Regions from separate parts of the Paenarthrobacter aromaticivorans genome, predicted to be linked through region 1. Evidence: riboswitches for the same ligand, from Rfam matches in the RefSeq annotation. Region 1 holds a riboswitch; each other region holds the start of a gene.
What was found. A riboswitch is a leader RNA that binds a small molecule or an ion and turns the genes downstream of it on or off. The one in region 1 is predicted to bind cyclic di-AMP.

Region 1 (7,178 bases):
GATCCGCGCCTTCGCGCCGGAAGTGCCCGCACTGTTCCTCACGGCCAAGGACGCTGTCCAGGACCGCATCGTAGGCCTTGCCGCCGGCGGGGACGACTACGTCACCAAACCCTTCAGCATGGAGGAGGTTCTCCTGCGCCTGCACCGTCTTGTACAACGCTCGGGTGTTGCGGCCATGGATACAGCGGAACTGGTGGTGGGTGATCTCACCCTCAACGTGGACACACGGGAGGTTTCGCGCGCCGGCGAGGACATCCAGCTCACGGCAACGCAGTTTGAGCTGCTTCGCTACCTCATGGAGAACCCCAAGCGCGTGGTCAGCAAGGCACAGATCCTGGACCGGGTCTGGGACTATGACTTCGGCGGGCAGGCCAACATCGTGGAACTGTACATTTCCTACCTGCGCAAGAAAATCGAAGCCAACCACCCGCCAATGATCCACACCGTCCGTGGCGCTGGCTACGTCATCAAGCCTGCGGACTGAATCTTGTCCACCCCTTCAGGCGTAACCCGCAAGACCCAGCGGAACTGGCTCAATCCCTCCACCTGGCATTTGCGCACGAGGTTGGTCCTGGTGGCGATGGCCTTGCTGGTGGCTATTTGCAGCGCAGTGGGAGTGGTTAGTTACGCCTCCATGGACATGTACTTCAACAAACAACTGGACAAGCAGTTGGAGCAGGCCTCAAGCCGCGCGAATGAATTCGGCAGGCCGCCGTCGAGCTTTCCCTCAAGCGGTCGGCCAGATCCACTGGAGGCCCGTGGCCAAGGTGCCGGGACGCTCAACGCGCGGATCGATGGTTCCGCGGTCATCAACTCGGGCTTCCTCAACGCAAACGGTCGCCGCGTGGCACTCTCGGCAGAAGACAAGCAGGTCCTGCTCTCGCTCCCCCGCGACAAGGGGCCCGTTGACCGTTCATTGTCCAACGGCGACTACCGGCTGGTGGCAGTTGAGACCCCCTACGGCGACATTATTGTGACGGGCCTACCGTTGGCTGACAAGCAAAACGCCGAGGCCTCGCTCGTATGGACCATGGTGTTTGTTTCCCTTGGCGGCCTGGTTCTGATCGGCCTCGCGGGCACTGTCATCATTCGCAGGACCATGCGGCCACTGGAGCAACTCTCGGAGGTTGCAACCAAGGTATCGCGCCTTCCCCTCGACGCCGGTGAAGTGGCACTCGCGGTGCGCGTACCGCCGTCGGCCTCCCATCCAGGAACAGAAGTTGGCAGCGTTGGCCACGCCTTGAACCAAATGCTCAACAACGTTTCCAGGGCCCTGGAAGCCCGTCAGGAGAGCGAAACCAAGGTCCGGCAGTTCGTTGCCGATGCCTCCCACGAACTTCGGACGCCGCTGACCGCCATTCGTGGGTACACCGAACTCCTTCGTATGACGGAGAACTTCACGGAGGACGGCAGGAAATCGCTGGCACGGGTCCAGAGTCAGTCGGAACGGATGACCACGCTTGTGGAGGACCTGTTGCTGTTGGCGCGTCTGGACGAAGGCCAGGCGTTGAAAGTCACCGATGTGGACCTGACGCAGCTGGTGATCGAGACCGTCAGCGACGAAAAGGTGATGGCACCGGACCACATATGGAAGCTCCAGCTCCCTGACGAGCCCATTACAGTGCGCGGGGACGCGACCCAGCTGCATCAGGTGCTGGCCAATCTGCTGTCCAACGCCCGCAAGCACACCGATCCAGGTACCACGGTGGTCACAGGCGTCATGCTCTCCGCGGACGGTAGTGCGGTGGTCACAGTCACCGACAACGGGCCTGGTATTCCCGCTGGGTTCCAGAGCCGTATCTTCTCGCGGTTTGCCCGGGCTGACGCGGCGAGATCGGGGTCGGAAGGAACCTCCGGATTGGGCCTGTCAATCGTCGAATCCATCGTCCAGGCGCATGGGGGAAGTGTGGAAGTGACGTCCCGGCCGGGACACACCGAATTCGCTCTTCGCTTTCCTACGGCTTTGAACGACCGCATATAACGAATCGGGCAACATGACGCGCCGTGAACGTGATCTCTGTTACCCAAATGTGACTTAAGCCGAAACCTCCTGTACCTTCGAAAGGGTGGGTCGCCCCTAACTGGCCCGCACCCGGGATGCGCCGAGCTCTGCCACTTCCCGGAGTTCCGTTCTCATTCGAGGCAGAGACGGGGGACCCAGAGTCTCCGGGCACAGTACTTTCCTTGCCCTTGGGGTGAAGCCGCAGCTACGCGCGCGGCCGGATGACCTCATCCGAACCCGACAGCTAACTCCGCAGGCGCTGAGAGGTAATCACACATGTCTGAATTCAACGATCAGACGCGCCCTTCCGCGCGTCACCGTGACGAACACACTGCTCCCCTGACGAAGTCGCAAGCCGTTCTGAAGAACGCTGCACGGCGCGGCAAGACCGGGCAACGAATGTCAGTTGTTGCAGGAGTCGTTGCCGCAGCATTGGGCGTTGCATCGCTCGGCCAGGCAGCAAACGCCGCATTCAATCTCCCCGAAACGAGCCAGGCGTCCGAGACGCAGGCTACCGCCCAGGTCAGCAACAAATCAGCGGAAATCTCTGCGTCCTTGGATGCTGCTGCCAAGAAGGGCGCTGCAGACAGGGCTGCTGCAGACCAGGCGGCTGCGGCACAGGCCGCTGCCGAGAAGGCTGCCGCGGAGAAGGCTGCGGCCGAGAAAGCCGCTGCCGACCAGGCAGCTGCCGCCGAGAAGGCTGCCGCTGATGCAGCCGCCAAGCAGGCTGCGGATGCCGCCGCTGCTGCAGCCGCGGCCGCTGCTGCGGCTCCCAAAGCCGTGGACGATCCCGCTGCTGCCAAGGCATACGCCGCCAGCATCCTCGCAAACTACGGTTGGGGTCCGGGTGAAATGACTGCCCTGAACACACTGTGGGAGAAGGAATCCAACTGGCGGACCACCGCGACCAACACATCCAGTGGCGCCTACGGAATCGTGCAGTCATTGCCGGCCTCCAAGATGGCAACTGCAGGCGATGACTGGCTGACCAACTACCAGACCCAGATCAAGTGGGGCCTGAACTACATCAAGGAACGCTACGGCTCCCCCTCCGCCGCCCTCGCCTTCCACTTGGCCAACAACTGGTACTAAGCCAACTCAATAAGCACGTTTGAGCCCACCCCAGCGGGCTCAAACGTTCAGGGCACGATTGCCGCCCCGTTTTCCGCCGTTCGCAGCAGGGATTACTGCAGCCAACGGCGGGACCGGGGCGGTTTTCGCGTTTAACCTGCCTTCCCAGGTTTAAGAAATCGGACGACGCCGGCTTGCACCTGACGTTACGTCAGGACTTAGCGTTGTGCTCATGACGGGAACAAGGGGATCCGGACCGTGGAGCATCGGTGAGCTCGCCACAGCATGTGGCGTCAGCGTGCGGACGCTCCACCATTACGACGAGATCGGGCTGCTGTCCGCAAGCCAAAGGACACCGTCCGGTCATCGCCGGTATTCGGAGGGCGACCTGCGCCGGCTATACCGGATCAGATCCCTTCAGATGCTGGGGCTTCCGCTCGCGGCCATCGGCAAGGCGCTGCAAACGCCCGAGGATGATCCGGAGTCCCTTCGGGGCCTCCTCCAGCAGCAGTTGGTCCATGTGCAGGAGCACGCCCAGCAGCTCCAAGCGCTCCAAAACCGTTTGGGCGAGCTCTTGTCACGCATGGACGGACACGCCATGCCCACCCCTGAACAATTCATGTCAACGTTGGAGATGATCACCGTGCTCGAAAACAACTTCACAGCCGAACAACGCCAGCAACTCGCGGACAAGCGGGAAGAACTCGGCGCAGAAAAAGTCGAAGCCGCCAAGCAGCAGTGGGCTGCCTTGGTGGAAGAAGGACTGGCGCACGTCCAAGCCGAGAGGCCCGTCACGGATCCCTCCGTCCAGGAATGGGTGCGCTCATGGGACGGTATCGGTTCCATGTTCCACTCGAGTGAGGACACCAAAGCTGCAGCGCGTGCAGCCTGGCAGGAAAACAGCCAGGCCATCAGCGCGGGACTGCCGTGGAGCGCTGAGCAGTTGGCCGGGCTGATGGCTTACCTGGAAAAGGCGCGCTCGGCCTTGTAACAGGACGTCGCTATGCTTCCGGTTCGGCCTCTGCCGCACCTCGAACGGCTGCGATCGAGGCAGCGACGTCACCTGCGTCCGTGGACCAGTTACTCACCGAAATCCGGAGGATTTCGCGTCCGCGCCATGAGGAACCTGACATCCACACAATGCCTTCGGCCATGAGTCTCTGGGTGACGCGGTGAGTGCGGTCATCGCTGCCGAAGGCGACCGACACCTGCGTGAAAACGACGTCGTTCAGAATTTCCACGCCCGGGATACCGGCGAGGCCCTCCGCCAACGCGCGGGCGTTTGCGGCAAGCCTGTCCACCATGGCAATGACTCCGGACCTGCCCAGCTGTCGCAGGGCAGCCCATACGGGGATGCCCCGGGCCCTACGGGACAGTTCCGGAACTTTGTCGAACGGATCACCCAGTCCGGTCTCGGTTGCAATGAGGTAGCTCGTATGGATGCTGAAGGCGCGTCTCAGGGCTTCGGGGCGGGAGACGATGGCCAGGCCACAGTCGTACGGGACGTTCAATGTTTTGTGGGCGTCGGTGGCCCACGAATCGGCCTCCTCTACTCCAGCCAGCCGCCCGCGTAGATGTGGGCTGACCGCCGCCCACAACCCAAATGCGCCATCCACATGCACCCAAGCCTCGCGGTCGTGGGCTACCGCAATGGCTTCGGACATCGGATCGAACGCTCCGGAATGCAGATTGCCCGCCTGCAGGCACACGAGGGAAGGTCCAGGTTGTTCATCCATGGCATCCGCGAGGGCGTCCGGCAGGATCCTGCCTTGATGGTCCGTGTCCACGGGAACGCATGCTCCCAGCCCCAGATACCGCAGGGCGAGGTCCACGGCGGCGTGCCGTTCGCGTCCGGCAAACGTAGTGATCCGCGGCGCCCCGGTCAGGCCCAGGTCCGCGAGGTCCCACCCCGCCTCGTCCATCAGGTATTGACGCCCGGCGGCCAGGCCCGCGAAGTTGGCCGTGGTAGCGCCAGTGGTGAACCCGACGTCGGATCCTCGCGGAAGATCCAATAATTCCAGGAGCCAGGCCGCTGCGGATTCTTCGATCGCGGCGGCAGCTGGAGTCGCAAACCTGAGCCCGGCGTTTTGGTCCCATGCCGAGACAAGCCAATCTGCAGCCATGGCAGCCGGCAGCGTCCCGCCCATCACCCAGCCGTAGAAGCGTCCGGACTGGATGGCCATCAACCCCGGCTCAGCCAATGCGGCGAGCTCATCTACTACGTCAGCCGCATCCGTTGCTTCATCGGGAAGGCTTGAGAGGAGACTCGAGGCGACCTGATCGGCGTCGGACGCTGGACGCACAGAACGGCTGGGCACCGATGCAAGCCAATCCGTAGCGTGCGCCATGGCCCGCTCCAGTGCAGCACCATACGCCTCCGGCAACGCAGACATGCGCACAGCCTACTCCGGCTTCACCGGTCGGAACAGCGGTGGCGAACAAGCTAGAGCGTGAGGGTGATGAGGTGACCGCCGTCGTCGTGTTTCATGGCCGTGACCGTCACGGCCGAGTAGTCCGGGATCCGCCACATACCCGGCTCAAGCTGCCCGCCGGCGTCGCCGACCACCACGGTTCGCATCCCGGCGGCGCGGGCGGCTGCGATACCTGCCGGAGCGTCCTCGAAAACCACGACGTCGGCCGGTTCCGCGCCCAGCAACGCTGCAGCTTTGAGGTAGCCCTCCGGGTGCGGCTTGCCCCGCGTAACACCTTCGGCGGTGACGGCGGTCGATGGCATGGAAAGTCCCGCAGCCTTCATCCGGATGTCGGCAAGGATGCGGTCCGCCGATGTGACGAGCGCGATGGCGTCCTCCGGCAGGGCAGCGAGTAGCGCTTCGGCGCCCGGGAGGGCAATCACGCCGTCGGTTCGCGTGCGTTCCATCTGGCCAAGCTCGGCAGTCAAGGCTTCCAAATCGGCTCCTGCCGGAGCATAACGCCGCACGGTATCGCCCGCTTGCACGCCGTGGGACGTCCGCAGGATCTCGTTGTAATCGAGGCCGTATCGTTCAGCGAACTCCAGCCATACCTGCTCAACGATCGCCGTGGAGTCAACCAGTGTTCCGTCCATGTCGAACAGGACAGCACGGACAGTCAAGGTTGGCGATCGTTCGGCTTGCGCGGAAGGTGAAGTTGGCTCGGCAGGATGGCTCATAGTTCCATCCTGCCGCACCATACAGGGGTGGGAGCGAAGTGTGACTAGCCGTTGGGCCGGTGCGGAATGTACTGCACAGCCCACTTATTGCCGTCGGGGTCCGCAAAATGGACGAAGTGTCCCCAGTCCTGGACATCGATATCGCTGACATCCACACCGTTTTCTTTCAGGTGGTCGTGGGCCTTTTGGATATCGCTGACCACGATTTGAAGCGACGGCGCCGTCCCCGGAGGGGCATCATTGAGGCCCTCCCCGATGGCAATGGAACAAGCCGAACCCGGCGGGGTCAACTGCACAAAGCGGAGGCCGTCCATGGGACGCTCATCGTAATCGGCGTTGAAACCAACTTTGTTGACGTAGAAGTCCTTCGCGCGATCGACGTCGGACACAGGGACAAACACCAGTTCAAGTTTCCAGTCCATGCGCCACAGGCTAACGGGACTCGCCGGAAAGCGGTAGGGGCGTGCGGATTAGCCGGCCACGCCGTAGAGGCGGTCGCCGGCGTCGCCCAATCCCGGAACGATGTACGACCTCTCATTGAGCTTCTCGTCAATCGAAGCGAGGACTACCTTCACGTTGGCGTCCTGCAGTTCCTCCTCCAACTTGGCGAGGCCTTCCGGAGCTGCCAGCAGGCAGATGCAGGTAACGTCCGAGGCGCCGCGCTTGAAGAGGAACTTGATGGCTTCGCGCAGGGTGCCGCCAGTGGCAAGCATGGGATCCAGCACAAAGATCTGGCGTCCGGTGAGGTCCTCGGGGAGGCGCTCGGCGTAGGTGATGATGTCCAGTGTTTCTTCGTCGCGGGCCATTCCCAGGAAACCGACCTCGGCGGTGGGGACCAGTTTGGTCATGCCCTCGAGCATGCCCAGGCCAGCGCGCAGGATGGGGACCACCAAGGGCGTTGGCTTGGTGAACGCCGTGCCGATGGTCTTGGTGACAGGGGTTTCGATCTCGACTGGC
Region 2 (7,178 bases), 390 kb from region 1:
CTCGGCCGTGGCTGAGGACCTCACTGCGACGGGGGCAGCGTCTCCCAACTTCCGATACGCCGCCCGTACCGACTCAGCGACGTCGGTGGGAACTCCGGCGTCGAGCACCAAGGACCTTGCCCGGGTGGCGAGCCTATTCAGTTCGTCAAGGTCAGAAGCTCCGGCGTCTTGCAGAAGTGCGAAGATCTCCTCCATACCAATCGCTGAAAGGGCGTACCGGTAAGCGGACGTTGTGAGGCAAAAGCCTGGGGGCACTGGAAGGCGGGCGGCATTCAACTCGCCGAGATTGGCGGCCTTGCCACCTACCTCGGGGAGCATGTCCGCCCGGATGTCCGCGATGTCCCGAATGAACACTTGGCCGTTTACATCCGGGCCCGTGCTGTCTTCCTGCCTATGCTTCCCATGCTGCTGGTTATCCATGGACGGTGTGCGCCATGGCCCTAAGCCGCGCCGAGCATGGGTCCGAATTTTGGCCGGTCTGCCAGCCGCGGATCCTCGCGGTCCGGAACAACGAGGACCGGGCCCTTGGCGTGATGGAGCACCCCATCAGAGGTGGATCCAAGGAGCATGCCCGCGAAACCACCCCGGCCACGCGTACCCAGGACAACGAGCTCCACGCCCCGGCTGGCCTCAACCAACACGTCGACTGGTGAGCCGTCCCTGAGGTCTGTTTCCACGGACAGCTGGGGGAAGTGGCTGCGGAGCCAGGCGACACCTGCATCCAATTGGACTTTGATGTCCGCGAACAGGGCATCGCGGTCCAACGGTGCCGGCACCCACGCCAATGAACCGCTGTACTGCGGGACTGCGCAAATGACGCGCAGTTTGGCGCCCATCCGCTGGGCTTGTTCGGCCGCCTCAAGGACAGCGACTCGGGCCTGCTCCGAACCGTCCACACCAACGGCGACGACGTTTTCCACGGTGCGGGGCCCTGACTTGGCGTGCTCAGCCTTGATGTGCTTGTCCTCGGTGTTCTCGCCCAAACGGTCTGCGCAATACAGCGGGACCGTTACGGTGGGGCATTTTGCGTGAGCCGGCAAGGCGCTGCTGACCGAGCCCAGGAGACGCCCGACAAAGCCACCACGGCCACGGCTGCCGAACACCAGAAGGGCAGCGTCCGCGGAGAGGTCAAGGAGGACACCCGCGGCATCACCATTCTCCACTGAAGCGTCGACGTCGATGTTGTAACTGGAGACTTTATCCATGGCCTGCTTGACGATTGCTTCCGCGCCCTCGCGGATCACGGAATCGTCCACAGTGGCGTATCCGCCGTCGAGGCCGGAGGCTGCGAAGATCGGCACCGAATAAGCCGTGACTATATGCAGGGGAAGTTGGCGCCGGTCCGCCTCACGCGCAGCCCATACAAGGGCGCATTGACCGTGCTCGGAACCATCCACTCCGACGACGATTCCGCCAGGCGCCACAGCCTGGTCCTCGCCGTCCCGCGGTTCTTCAACGTGTCTGCCGTGCTGGTCCATGGGGCCCGCCTCTCCACCTACTGCTTGATGTTCCGGCCATTCTGCCAGAGGTTCTCCGTACCGGTGTTCCCTTGCTGGTGCAACCAAATAGCCAGGGCGAAGAACCCGTGGGGTTCTCCTTCCAATGCCCACTATTCTCGGTTGGCAATGCCGAATCAAGGCGACTATCGGGTATGTGGATAACGGTCCGGGCTCGGTTTTTGGCACGCTCTCCGTCCTTCAGGTTGCGCTGCGGATGAACATCCAAAACACGCTGTCGCGGAGGCTATCCATGGCAGAAAAAGTTCGGTAGTGTTCGAGTCACCGAATGGCCGGCAAAAGTGTCCCAGGACACAACCCGGCCATTTATTTGCGGCCGCTTGGGGAACTCGGACGCGATCCCACGCGCTGCCGAAAGGCACACACGTCAAGGAGGAACCCAAGCAGTGTCACTCACTCCTGATTCCGTCACGGAACGGACTACTACCGTGGTGATCGGCACCGGTCTCTCCGGCTTGGCTGTTGCCAGCGAACTCAGCCGCTATGGCGTAGGTTCCATCGTGCTGGATGGCTTTGGTACTTTATCGGCCACCGGACCGGCGGTGCACACAGGAATGATCCAGCGCTGCGACGTAGCTGACCCCGCGGCAATGCAGGAACGCAACGAAATCCTGCGCCATTTGCGCAACTACGCCGCCAGCCATCACTTGGATGTCCGCACCACCACACGCGCTGTTCGTCTTGACTTCCTCGGTGGAGACTCGTCCTCGCAGCTGGGATACGGGCCCGTCGCAAGTCTGAACACGGCCAGCCTGAGGGCTGGGCTGAGCGTCTATGGCCCCCTTGAGTCCACCCCGCGGCAGTGGGCCGTGCATACAGCCAGCGGAGTTCTCCTGGCCGACCACATCGTGGTGACGCGCTGCGCGCAGAGCCAGCTACGCCGAATGCTTGCCGACCTGGGAATCGCCATAGGCCAGAACTTCGCGGCAGCCATGCGTGCCGTCGGGATGCACTTGGTGGGCGTAGGGGAACTTATTACGCCCACGCCCAAGGAAGTACTGCGGCAAGCCAAGGCAGTGGGGCAAGCGATCTCATCCAAGGTGGCCCTCCCAGCCGGGCCAGGCATCGCCCTTGCCTAGAACCCCTAGGACTAGAACCTAGGACTAGAACCCTTGGCCTGGAATTCTGGCCCGGAACCGGAACGTGGAAATGGTCGAGCCAACCGAAGCCTGTTCCTGAAACGAACAAAAATTAACTCAGAAGGCCGGTACCTTCGAAGACGTGAGTCCTCGAAGGCACCGGCCTTTGAGTTGGAGCGTGAAGCTTAGGCGCCAGCGCGTACGTACGTGATGGGGCCGGTTGCGGTGAGCCAGCTGATCGGGTGGATGCCCGTCTGGTTGCCGTTGATGCCTCCGCTGATAGCCTGGCCGTTGCCGATGTAGATGGCTACGTGGCCGGACTGGACGATCATGTCACCGGGCTGGGGGTCGCTGACAACCTTGCCGTAGTTCAGGAACTGCATGGGTGCGAGGTCCCCAACCGGGATGCCTGCAGAGCCGAGGGCCCTTTCCACCATGGCGGTGCAATCCTGCATGATGCCGATCTGGGCGTAAGCCGAGGCGACCATGGCAGCGTTGACGCCACCAACAGCCGGAGCTGCAGCGGGAGCAGCCGCAACAGGAGCGGTAGCCGTAGTGGTTGCAGATGCCTGGACGGTGGTCGTTGCCGCGGCCTTCTTGGCAACCGGAGCCGGAGCAACGGGAGCCGGCTTTTCAATGACGGGAGCCGCCACGGAAGCAACCGCGGGGCGCTCGAAGTTAATCGTGGCCGTGGATGCGGCCGTAACAACCTTGGTGGGACCCTCAGTTACGGTCTCGGCGACAGTAGCGGGGCTGGAGTCGCGCTGGACAGGGGTCTCTGCTGCGTGGGCAGCAATGGAGCCCGTCAGGACGAGGCCTGAAGCTGCTGCGATGACAGCGGCCTGGCGACCTGCGCCAGATGCGTTGCTGGCAACTGCCTTGGAGATGGAGATGAACGGATTAGGACGTACGCTGTCCGCCTTACGACGGCCGCGAAGAATGCGTGAAGACATGAAAGAGCCTCTCCCGATGCCTGCGAGGTTAGCTGTCGGATTCGGATGGGAGTCACCCGGCCACTATCCCCCGCTGTTCAGCGGAAGCTTCGTGACTTCACCCCAAGGCGCGCTCTGAAAGCGGGCCAAAATGGGTTCCCCGTCTCTGCCGTAGGTTTGTCTGCGAACGGATTCCGGACTGCGGCAGAGCTAGGCAATCAGGCCGGAAATGCCCGTTACGTGGAACAGGCACAAGTACAACCGTACGGGAAGATCACCCCAAAGTCACATTTACGTAACGAGCGGTTCGTTTTTGGCGTGTCGCGGTGACCGTTTCGAGATCTTCGCAAGTATGTAGAAAACCCTGCTATTCCGGGGAATTTTCGCCATCCGGCTCGCTCGGAGCCGCGAGCTTCTTCCGCGCGGTAACGGCGAGGAAGATCACAAGAGCGATCGCCACCACAGCGAGGCCAACGATGCTCCAGGGGAATGGTTGGGAAGCTGCCGGAGCCGGCTCAGTATTTTCCGTACCGGGAGCGGCTGTGCCCGCCGTCGGAACAACCGCCGAAGCCGAAGGGGAGGCACCTGCTGAGCCGCCCGCCGTCGTCGTGCCTGTCCCGGAAGCTGTGAACTTGAAGGTTCCCTCGATTGGGTGGGAGTCTGAACTGACCGCGCGCCACACCACCGTGTATTCGCCGGCAGGAGCGCCCGGACGCAGCTTCTGAACAGCCATGTTGTCGATGATTTCCACTGCGCCATCTGCCCAGTTTTCGCCCCCAGCGGTGACAGTCACGCCCGAACCGATGGCAAGTGGCCGGTTGTTGAACGTGATGGATACCGACGCCGGCACTTCAGCCACCCGGGCACCGTTGGCCGGAGTTGTTGATTCGGCGACGTCGTGCGCGGAGGCCGGAGCTGCACCAAACAGCAACGCGGAAGCGAAAGCGATAGCGGCTACGACGGCGGCCAGAAGCGGGCGGATGGTACGCATGGGGCGGTTTCTCCTAGTGTTGGCTTCCTTACAGACTAGGCGAATCGTTCCAGCAGCCCACATTGGCGGGCATAGGATTTGAGAGCAAACTCCCCCGATCCCCGGAGACCTTCATGCTTAAACAAGGTTCTGCAATCGACCGCTACTTCAAGATCTCCGAGCGCGGGTCCACATACTCGCGGGAAATTCGCGGCGGCTTCGCAACCTTCTTCGCCATGAGCTACATCGTGGTGCTGAACCCGCTGATCCTCTCCGGGGCAGACTCGAGCGGAGCATCACTCGGCTTCACGGCCGTAGCGGCAACCACTGCCTTCGTAGCGGGCATCCTCACCATCCTCATGGGCGCCTGGGCCAAGCACCCCTTCGCCGTGGCAACTGGCCTGGGAGTGAACGCATTCGTCGCCGTGACGGTTGCCTCCCACCCGGGGCTGACATGGCCGGACATGATGGGGCTGGTGGTGCTTTCGGGTCTCACCATGCTCATCCTGGTACTGACTGGATTCCGCACGGCCGTTTTCAGGGCCGTCCCGGAAGCGCTCAAGACGGCGATCGTAGTAGGGATTGGCCTCTTCATCGCCTTGATCGGGCTGGTCAACGCTGGTTTCGTCCGACGCATCCCGGATGCCGCCGGCACCACGGTCCCGCTCGGCCTTGGCGTGGATGGCAAGCTGATGGGCTGGCCAACGTTGGTGTTCGCCGTCGGCCTGGTCCTGACCATCGCGTTGGTGGTGCGAAAGGTCCGCGGGGCAATCCTGATCGGCATCGTGGTGTCCACGGCCCTGGCCGCCATCCTTGAATTCACGCTTCATATTGGTCCCAGCTTCGACGGTAAGAACGTCAACCCGCGCGGTTGGTCACTGGTGGCTCCCAAGCTTTCCGAATGGGGCGCGCCGGACCTCTCCCTGATCGGCAAAGCCAACCCCTTCGGAGCCTTTGAACACCTCGGATTTGTGGCTGCTGCGCTGTTGGCGTTCGTGATCCTCCTCAGCATCTTCTTCGACGCCATGGGCACCATGGTGGGCCTGGCCAACGAGGCAGGAACGGTGGACGAGCACGGCAACATTCCCAATGTGGACCGCGTCCTGCAGGTTGATGCCCTGGGCGCAATCGTCGGTGGCGGTGCCTCCGTTTCGTCCAACCAGATCTTCGTTGAGTCGGGCGCGGGTATTGGCGAGGGTGCCCGCACCGGGCTGGCCTCCATTGTCACGGGCCTGCTCTTCCTGGTAGCCATGTTCTTCACGCCGCTCATTAACCTGGTTCCGTTCGAAGCCGTGGCGCCTGCGCTTGTGGTGGTGGGCTTCATGATGGTGTCCCAGGTTGGCAAGATCGACTGGCAGGACTGGGGCGTTGGTATTCCTGCGTTCCTGACGATCGCCCTCATGCCATTCACGTACTCCATTGCCAACGGCCTCGGCGCGGGCTTCATCTCCTACGTCCTGATCCGCACTTTCCAGGGCCGGGCACGTGAAGTCCACCCCCTGATGTGGGCAGTGGCAGCCGCCTTCCTGCTGTTCTTCGGCATCGGAACTGTGGAGGAGTGGTTGGGCATCAAGTAGCGATGTCCGGCATCTCAGACACCGCAACACGCTGTAGCTGTTTTTTGGAACGCAGGTGGGGTGTGCTTAAAGCATGGCCCCAAACACGAGCACAAACCCCTCCGTAGACGTCCTTCCCACGCCATGGACCGGCCGCTTTGACGGCGACGGCGACGAACATCGCCGCTGGTGGCAGGCCGTAGCACCCCTTACTTCCTCTGCCGCCGCTGGTGCCTCGCGTCCCGCCGTCGTGCTGGGTTTCTGCAGCGACGCCGGAGTGCGGCGTAACAAAGGTCGCGTGGGTGCCGCCGCGGCTCCGGCCGCCATCCGCTCGGCGCTGGGTCCGCTGGCTTTCCACCTGGACCGTGACGTGTTCGACGCCGGCGACGTAGTTGTGGAGGACGACTCACTGGAAGAAGGCCAACAGCGCGCCGGACGCGCCATCTCGGAACTGCTCGACGCCGGAAACCTCACCGCGGTGCTGGGCGGCGGCCACGAGACCGCATTTGCCAGCTACCTGGGGGTTGCCGGATCCAATGCGGTGCGCAGCGGAAAGCGCTTGGGTGTCTTGAACCTGGACGCCCACTTTGACCTGCGCGATGAGCCAACCCCCAGCTCCGGCACCCCGTTCCTCCAGATGGCCCAGGAAGAAACCGCCGCTGGACGCGAACTGCGGTACGCCGTCGTCGGAATCTCGGAGCCCAACAACACCCGCACGCTTTTTGACACCGCTGACCGTCTGGGCGTGAAGTACTTGCTGGACGAGGACTGTTCCGCGGAGCGCGTGGAGACGTTCGTAGCCGACTTCGTGGCCGGAATCGATGTGCTGTACCTGACGATCGACCTGGACGTGCTGCCTGCATCGGTGGCCCCGGGCGTCAGTGCGCCCGCCGCCTATGGGGTGCCGCTTGCCGTGATCAATGCCGTTTGCCGCCAAGTGGCTGCTAGCGGGACGCTGCTGCACTTGGACATTGCCGAATTGAACCCGGAGTTCGATATTGATGGACGAACCGCGAAAGTGGCAGCACGGCTGGTAAACACGCTCTTGGCGTAGGGCCCTGTTCTTAGACGCCGTCCTCCGTTTAGCCTGTGTGGAGGGAAGGACGGCGATGGGCGCAACTCCT
Region 3 (7,178 bases), on a different contig from region 1:
AAGGACCAGCGCCCGGCGGAAGGTTACTACCGCCAGCGGTTCATATCCAGCATTCAGAACGAGTGTGCGCATGCACGTACCTCTTCACGGCCGCACCCGTCAGGGGCACGAGGGCCGGCTGCCCTCTGCTTGTACGGGCTGTGGATCGACAACACAAGGGTAAGCACTTATATGCCGTATCAACGAATTTTTCCGCCGTTTCGCCTGCGGTGTTGGCGAAAGTTCATGTGCGGGACACTTTTGCTGAGGACGCGGAAGTTCGCTAGAGCCACGCAAACGGGGCCGGCGACACCTATATTTGGGCGTCGCCAGCCCGTCTGAGTGGCAGCGACGTAAATGGGTGTCACCACGAGGTTGAGTCGCCGCGATAGTTAAAGCAGAACACCCCGCCGGCCTGCGCCTGCGGGGTGTTCTGTGGAGTACTTGATCAGCCGTTGACGCGGATGAAAACCGGGCCGGAGCCAACGTTCACGCTGAACAGTGCCGTGGTGGATCCGTTCCATCCACCGTGGACTGCCATGCCGTTGCCGACGTAAACAGCGATGTGCGCCATTCCGCCGAAGCCACCGTTGGCATAGTAAGCGAGGTCGCCGGGCTGGGCTTCAGCTGCACTGACCGTGCGGCCGAGGGAGAGGTAGCCGGCCGGCCAATCGTGGAAGTGAATACCGACTGCGGCCAGCGAGTTGGTCACCAGCATGGTGCAGTCCTGCGTGACACCGAGCTGTGCGTAGGCCGCTGCAGCGATAGCCGCACCGAGGCCGCTGGATGCAGCAGGCGCCTTGGCTGCAGACGCATCCGAGTTGACCGCCAAAGTAGCGGTGCCACCGGCTGCCGGAGCTTCCTTGGCAGCGGCCTTCTCGACGACGGGAGCCGGGGCTTCCACAGTCTTGACCACAGGGCGCTCGTAGGAGATGGCAACGCTGGAATCGGCAGCAATGGTGGCCTGGGCAACCGACTGCACGTCAAGCGCAGACGCAGATGTAGATTCCCGCTGGACGTTGGTGTCGGCAGCATTTGCAGCAACGCCGCTGGTCAGGACAAGGCCCGATGCAGCTGCGATCACTGCTGCCTGACGGCCAACGCCACCGGCGTTGTCGCTGACAGCCTTGGCAATGACGGCAAGTGAGCTGGTCTTGGGGGCCTCAGCTCGATGCCGTGCAACCTTGTGTGCACTGGTCATGATTACTCTCTTTTCGTATCCGCGCACGCTGGGATCGCACGCGGGTAATGGGCTGCCAGCACTTGGGGGGCATGCTGGCTTACCCCGAATGGGATTTTCTAGCGGAGGGTGTAGAACGAGGATGTGCCGGTGGAAGCCACGGAGTGCAGAAGCGTGCCCTGGCTGGGGTTCAAAGCGCTGATCATCATGCCGTTACCGACGTAGATGCCCACGTGGGCTCCACCGTTCTGCACGACGAGGTCGCCGGGGGAAGGGGTGCTGGTGGGCGTCATGATCGTCCAGGCATTGACGCGGGGGATGCTGATGCCGGCCTGGGCGTAAACCCACTGGGTGAATCCGGAGCAGTCCCAGCCGTTGGGGGAAGTGCCGCCCCAAACGTAGGGGTGGCCGATGCCGGTGTAAGCAATTGCTGCAAGTCCTGAGGCCGCGGCGCTTGAAGCGGCATCCTTGGCGCTGGAGGACAGGGAAGCGAGGGTGCCGTTCGCTTGGCCTTCGGTTGCCGTGCGCTGGGAGGCCCGCTGAACCTTGGGAGCTTCCTTGGTAGCCACAACGGGGCTTTCGAAGGAAACCGTTGCGGTGGGCTCCGCGGTAACAACTGCGGTGGCGACCAGCTGCTGGGTGCTGGAGGATTCTGACTTGGAGACGTCGGTGTCAGCGGCCTGGGCCGGGAGTCCAACGCTGAGAACGAGCCCCGAGGCTGCGGCCAGAACGGCAGCTTGGCGGCCTACGGTGCCTGCATTGGTTGAGACAGCCTTGGAAAGGGTGTTCAACGGGTTCGTGCGAACCAATTCGGCGCGATGGCGCGCAGGGGTAGTGCGTGATGACACGAAGGTAGCCTCTCCCAATGCCTGCGAGGTGAGCTGTCGGATTCGGATGGGAGTCATCCGGCCGCGCCGCTTCAAGGAAGCTTTTGCGACTTAACCCCAAGGTCTTCTGACTCGAAGACCAAAATTGGTTCCCCCGCCCCTGCCAGACGATTTTTGCGAACGGACCTTGAGTGGTGGCAGAGCTAGGCAATCCACTCAAGTGCATCGGCCCCCTAAAAAGCCGATGCGCTTTAGACGGTACAACAGATGTTCGTGAATGTCACATTCAGGTCACGGGGCGTGTCATGAATGCGATAGACAACCATCAACTTGCTTACAGCCAGCCCATGGGATCTACGACTTCGCCGTTTACCTGGACCTCGAAGTGGAGATGGCAGCCGGTAGATGCTCCTGTGGTGCCGCTCAGCGCGACGGTATCGCCGCGGCTGACAGTCTGCCCCACCTTGACGTTGAAGGACGACAGGTGGTTGTACGTGGTCTCAAGGCCGTTGCCGTGATCAATCACGACCCGGTTGCCTCCGCCGTACTCATGCCACCCGGCGAACGTGACCTTGCCCGCAGCTGCGGCGTGAACAGCGGTTCCGCACTGGGCTACGAAGTCCTGGCCACGGTGGAAGTCGCCGGTGCCGCCGGTAAGGGGGCTGACACGGTAGCCAAACGGCGATGCCGTGACCAGCTTGTCCAGCGGACTTCCCAAGGTGCCAAGTGAGGAGGCGCGCTGTATGCTTCCCGCTGACTGGGCGCTCAACAACTGCTTGAGCTTGCCGTCCGGGTCAGCGGCGGTAGCGACTGCTGCACGACTGAAATCGATTTTGGCAGAGGCTGCTGCAGAAACTTCGGGCTGACTGCCACCGGGCACGGAGAGGGCCGACTCGGCCTGACCGGACTCGGACGTGGCCATGACGGGGCTTGTGGCAGGCAGGCCTACAGTCAGGGCAAGTCCGGTGGCGGCAAGCGCGACACCGGCCTTCTGCCCGACACCACTGGCTGCGGCGAAGTCGGCTACCTGGCGCAACGGGCTCTTACGGCGGCGCACCTGACGCGGGGTGTCGCGTGGCCGGATCTCCATTGCGGCGCGGGCTGGCCGCAGCTCAGCAGCGGGGCCGGACGCGCGGCGGCGGCCCCTGACGTTCTGCGATGTCAAACTCTGTTCCTCTCTGGAAAGCCTGCGAAGTTAGCTGTCGGATTCGGGTCAGAGAGTTCAAAGACCCGGTCCGCACGAAGCGCAAACGGCACACAGGTGTCCCCGGAAGGACTTGCGTTAGTAGGCACTTCTGCTGCGGACTTCACCCCAAGGCTGCTTCTTTAGGCAGCCGCTTGTGGTTCCCCCGCCTCTGCCAGTAGTTGATGACACACCTGATCTGCTGGCAGAGCTCGGCTCCAGATCAGGTAACGCTTTGGTATCGGCGCTAGTAGATAACTATAGGCGATTAAAGCCCGCAGTAATAAATTCGTTATCTTTCCAAACGACCGTGTTGTGGGTGTCCCCATATCATCAGTCGCGGAAATCCGCAGGTCACGCGCGTGCCAGCCATCCCAAAGTGAGGTTTGACACCCCCGCGGTCCGGGAAAGTCAGAGTCAGTTGACGGCCACGAAGACGTGCGCAGCTACCTCGGGAGGCAGCTCCAGTGCTCCTTCAATGCCAGGAACGCGGACGGAGATGTACTCCCCCACCCGCTCCAAGGAGACACTCGCGCCGGGACGAATTCCGCCTTCATCGAGCTGGGTGAGGAGCTCGGGCTCAACCTGGATGGGTTCAGCAAGCCGGCTGACCACTACACGGGAATCGGCAGCGTACCCGTCCATCGCATGCAGCAGGTTCACGTCCAGGCGGGCAAGGGGCTGGTTGGCGAGACCGCCAAGGGCTTCCAAACCCGGGATGGGGTTGCCATACGGTGACTCGGTGGGGTGTTCCAACAATTCATAGAGCCGCCGCTCCACCCGTTCACTCATGACGTGCTCCCAGCGACATGCTTCGTCATGAACGTACGCCCAGTCCAGACCAATGACGTCCGCCAGGAGCCTCTCGGCAAGGCGGTGCTTCCGCATGACTTCGGTTGCCCGCTTGCGCCCAACTTCGGTCAGCTCCAGATGGCGGTCGTTGGACACAATCACCAGGCCATCGCGCTCCATGCGTCCAATGGTCTGGGAAACCGTGGGACCCGAGTGCCGCAGACGCTCCGCAATGCGTGCTCGAAGAGCCACGATGTTCTCTTCTTCAAGCTCCAAAATGGTCCGAAGATACATCTCAGTGGTATCGATCAGATCCGTCATCCAGCTCAGCTCTCCTCGAACGCATTTCTTGCGTAATCTCCACCGTACCGCGTCCCAGCCAAGGTGGACGGTGTCCAACCGACACCTCAGGAACGTAACCCCAGCCTAGCTTATTTGGAATTACTCTGGATAATTTTTCCCTTGGCCGCAATGCCTGTGGTGCTCCGGCATTCCACGTGGCGGACTATGACAACCGCAGATTCCTGACGGTGGGTCCGGTCAGGCAGAATGAGGGAGTCGAAGGGGCAGCCGATGCCACCTGCCCACCTCCCCCTCTCTAACCGATACCCATTGGAGCCACACGTGAGCGACAACAGCATCACTATTCCCGCCGACCTGCTGCCCAAGGACGGACGCTTCGGCGCGGGACCGTCCAAGGTCCGCCCGGAACAGGTCCAGGCCCTGTCTGCCGCATCGACCACCATTCTTGGCACGTCCCACCGTCAGGCGCCGGTCAAAAACCTGGTGGGTTCGGTCCGCGAAGGGCTCAGCCAGTTCTTCCGTGCACCTGAGGGCTACGAGGTTGTCCTCGGCGTCGGCGGTTCCACTGCTTTCTGGGATGTAGCGGCTTTTGGGCTGGTTGAGAAAAAGGCCCAGCACCTGTCCTTCGGTGAGTTCGGTTCCAAGTTTGCCGCGGCCACCAACAAAGCCCCCTTCCTGGACGCATCCTCCATCATCAAGTCCGAGCCCGGCACGCGGCCGGTCTCCCAGGCGGAGGCTGGCGTTGACGTCTATGCCTGGCCCCAGAACGAGACATCAACTGGTGTTGCAGCCCCCGTCAAGCGCGTCGAGGGCGCCGACTCTGGTTCGCTCGTCCTGGTGGACGCTACCTCGGCCGCCGGCGGGCTGGACGTGGACGTCGCCGAATCGGATGTCTACTACTTCGCCCCGCAGAAGAACTTTGCCTCCGACGGCGGCCTGTGGCTGGGCCTGTTCTCCCCCGCGGCGTTGGAGCGCGCCGCCCGGATCAAGGCCAGCGACCGCTGGATTCCGGACTTCCTGGACCTGCAGACCGCTATCGACAACTCCAAACTGAACCAGACGTACAACACACCTTCGCTGTCCACGCTTGTGACTTTGGACGCGCAGGTACAGTGGCTCAACAGCAATGGTGGACTGGACTTCGCCAGCAAGCGCACAGCAGACTCTGCCAGCCGCATCTACTCCTGGGCCGAGGCTTCCGAGTACGCCACACCGTTCGTCGCGAAGGCTGAGGACCGCTCCAACGTCATCGCCACCATCGACTTCGATGACTCCATCGATGCTGCGGCAATCGCCAAGATCCTGCGTGCCAACGGCGTCGTGGACACCGAGCCGTACCGCAAGCTTGGGCGAAACCAGCTTCGTATTGCCACTTTCGTCGCTATCGAACCGGACGACGTCTCAGCCCTGCTCGCCAGCATCGACTACGTCGTGGGCGAACTCAAGAAATAAAACTGAAGAAGTAACTGCCGCGGAATTCCACGCAAGGGCAGGAAACGGCGCCGTCCCGGTTCCTACCGGACGGCGCCGCTGCCGTTAATCGCCCAGGCGGGCGTCGTCATCGTCATCGTCAGTTTCGGGATCGGATGCTTCGGCGGCGTCGTCTTCATCAGCCTGCACTGATTCCTCGGACACTTCCTCTACCGTCTCCTCCACCAACGGAGTCTCGTCTTCCGGACGGACACGCTTTGCCCACGGGACCCATTCCGGGGCCAGGATGGAATCGTCAGAGGGCAAGAGGCCGAGCTCGCTCACTGTGACGATCTTTGAACGGGAATTGCGCGTGATCACGGCATACCACTGCCACCCGCCGTATCCCGCTAGCTTCGACTCGAACAAGTGCGTGACCACGCGGTCGCCCTCGGACTTTGCGCCTACGTGGGCACCTACCTCGCCGGGGCTCGCGATAGTCTCCACCGCTTCCCGCGCGGCGTCGACGGCGGCGGCCAGGAACGCATCCGGCTTGCCAGTGCGCCACACAGGGATGCCGGCCCGCGGCTTCGCTGCGACCGGCTTCCGCGCAGGGGTGTCGCTGTTTTCAGGGGCTTGCCCGATGACAGGGCTTCCCCCGGTGACAGGGACGTCGGCGGCGGAAGTGACGGCCTCAGGGTTGGCCTGCGCGTCCCTTCCGGCCTGTGTATCCTGTGCGGATTCCGAAGTCATGGCGGTTCCTAGGCTTCCAGCTCGTCGGCAACCTTGCGCAGCGCCATACCGATGGCCTTGGCCTTGTTGCCTTCCGGGTACTTACCGGAAGACAAAGTACCGGACAAGTTATCCAGCACGGTCACGAGGTCCTGCACCAAAGGCGCAAGGTCCTTGGCGTTCATGCGTTTGGCCTTGGCGATGGAGGGCGTCTTGTCCAGGACCCGAAGGCCCAATGCCTGGGCACCGCGACGGCCATCGGCCACGCCAAATTCCACACGCGTACCGGCTTTGAGCTCGGTTACGCCTGCGGGCAGTGATGTCTTGGGCAGGAATACTTCCTGACCGTCCTCAGCCGCGAGGAATCCGAAGCCTTTTTCCTTGTCATACCACTTGACCTTGCCGGTGGGCACGTAATCAACCTTCTTCGTTCTTGCTTTGGAGACACGTCGCACCGCCACCGCATCCGCAGGGATTTGCGGGATCGAGGGAGGACAGCACGGTCCGTGTTGGTCTATTACTTCAAGGTTATCCTGCCGGACCACCTATTCATGCTTTGCCGCCGCTTTGCGGCGCCTTTGCTTCACGCTTTGCGGCGCCTTTTGCCTCGGGCGTTGCTGCCCCTTACCCGCACCCTGCCTGGACACGGCAGGAATGGAGGCCGCCCAGGAGCCCGGGCCTGGTTCGTGTGGCCCTGCTGCTAGCGTTAGGCGCATGACTTCCCCGGGTTACCGCCGCCCCCTCATGATCGTTGCCGCCGTGATCGCCATCC

Region 2: another riboswitch for cyclic di-AMP. It lies ahead of KSW38_RS02430 (NlpC/P60 family protein); the one in region 1 lies ahead of KSW38_RS00510 (aggregation-promoting factor C-terminal-like domain-containing protein).
Region 3: another riboswitch for cyclic di-AMP. It lies ahead of KSW38_RS16660 (M23 family metallopeptidase); the one in region 1 lies ahead of KSW38_RS00510 (aggregation-promoting factor C-terminal-like domain-containing protein).

Annotation. Positions count from the first base shown of each region.
Region 1 covers NZ_JAHOPC010000001.1:110,489-117,666, forward strand. The annotation lists gene KSW38_RS00500 (response regulator transcription factor) at 1-484, shown strand, start outside; gene KSW38_RS00505 (sensor histidine kinase) at 488-1,981, shown strand; cyclic di-AMP (ydaO/yuaA leader) riboswitch at 2,116-2,273, shown strand; gene KSW38_RS00510 (aggregation-promoting factor C-terminal-like domain-containing protein) at 2,279-3,094, shown strand; gene KSW38_RS00515 (MerR family DNA-binding transcriptional regulator) at 3,306-4,064, shown strand; gene KSW38_RS00520 (pyridoxal phosphate-dependent decarboxylase family protein) at 4,075-5,466, opposite strand; gene KSW38_RS00525 (HAD-IA family hydrolase) at 5,517-6,221, opposite strand; gene KSW38_RS00530 (VOC family protein) at 6,266-6,643, opposite strand; gene upp (uracil phosphoribosyltransferase) at 6,692-7,178, opposite strand, start outside.
Region 2 covers NZ_JAHOPC010000001.1:504,963-512,140, forward strand. The annotation lists gene KSW38_RS02415 (PEP/pyruvate-binding domain-containing protein) at 1-420, opposite strand, end outside; gene KSW38_RS02420 (universal stress protein) at 441-1,478, opposite strand; gene KSW38_RS02425 (NAD(P)/FAD-dependent oxidoreductase) at 1,904-2,596, shown strand; gene KSW38_RS02430 (NlpC/P60 family protein) at 2,782-3,549, opposite strand; cyclic di-AMP (ydaO/yuaA leader) riboswitch at 3,553-3,721, opposite strand; gene KSW38_RS02435 (copper resistance CopC family protein) at 3,896-4,519, opposite strand; gene KSW38_RS02440 (NCS2 family permease) at 4,633-6,075, shown strand; gene hutG (formimidoylglutamase) at 6,149-7,108, shown strand; gene KSW38_RS02450 (hypothetical protein) at 7,164-7,178, shown strand, end outside.
Region 3 covers NZ_JAHOPC010000011.1:28,370-35,547, reverse strand. The annotation lists gene KSW38_RS16675 (HNH endonuclease) at 1-72, opposite strand, end outside; gene KSW38_RS16670 (NlpC/P60 family protein) at 428-1,180, opposite strand; gene KSW38_RS16665 (C40 family peptidase) at 1,279-1,950, opposite strand; cyclic di-AMP (ydaO/yuaA leader) riboswitch at 2,012-2,175, opposite strand; gene KSW38_RS16660 (M23 family metallopeptidase) at 2,321-3,151, opposite strand; cyclic di-AMP (ydaO/yuaA leader) riboswitch at 3,158-3,387, opposite strand; gene KSW38_RS16655 (iron-dependent transcriptional repressor DtxR) at 3,587-4,282, opposite strand; gene serC (phosphoserine transaminase) at 4,586-5,716, shown strand; gene KSW38_RS16645 (DUF3027 domain-containing protein) at 5,801-6,427, opposite strand; gene KSW38_RS16640 (cold-shock protein) at 6,436-6,819, opposite strand; gene KSW38_RS16635 (hypothetical protein) at 7,121-7,178, shown strand, end outside.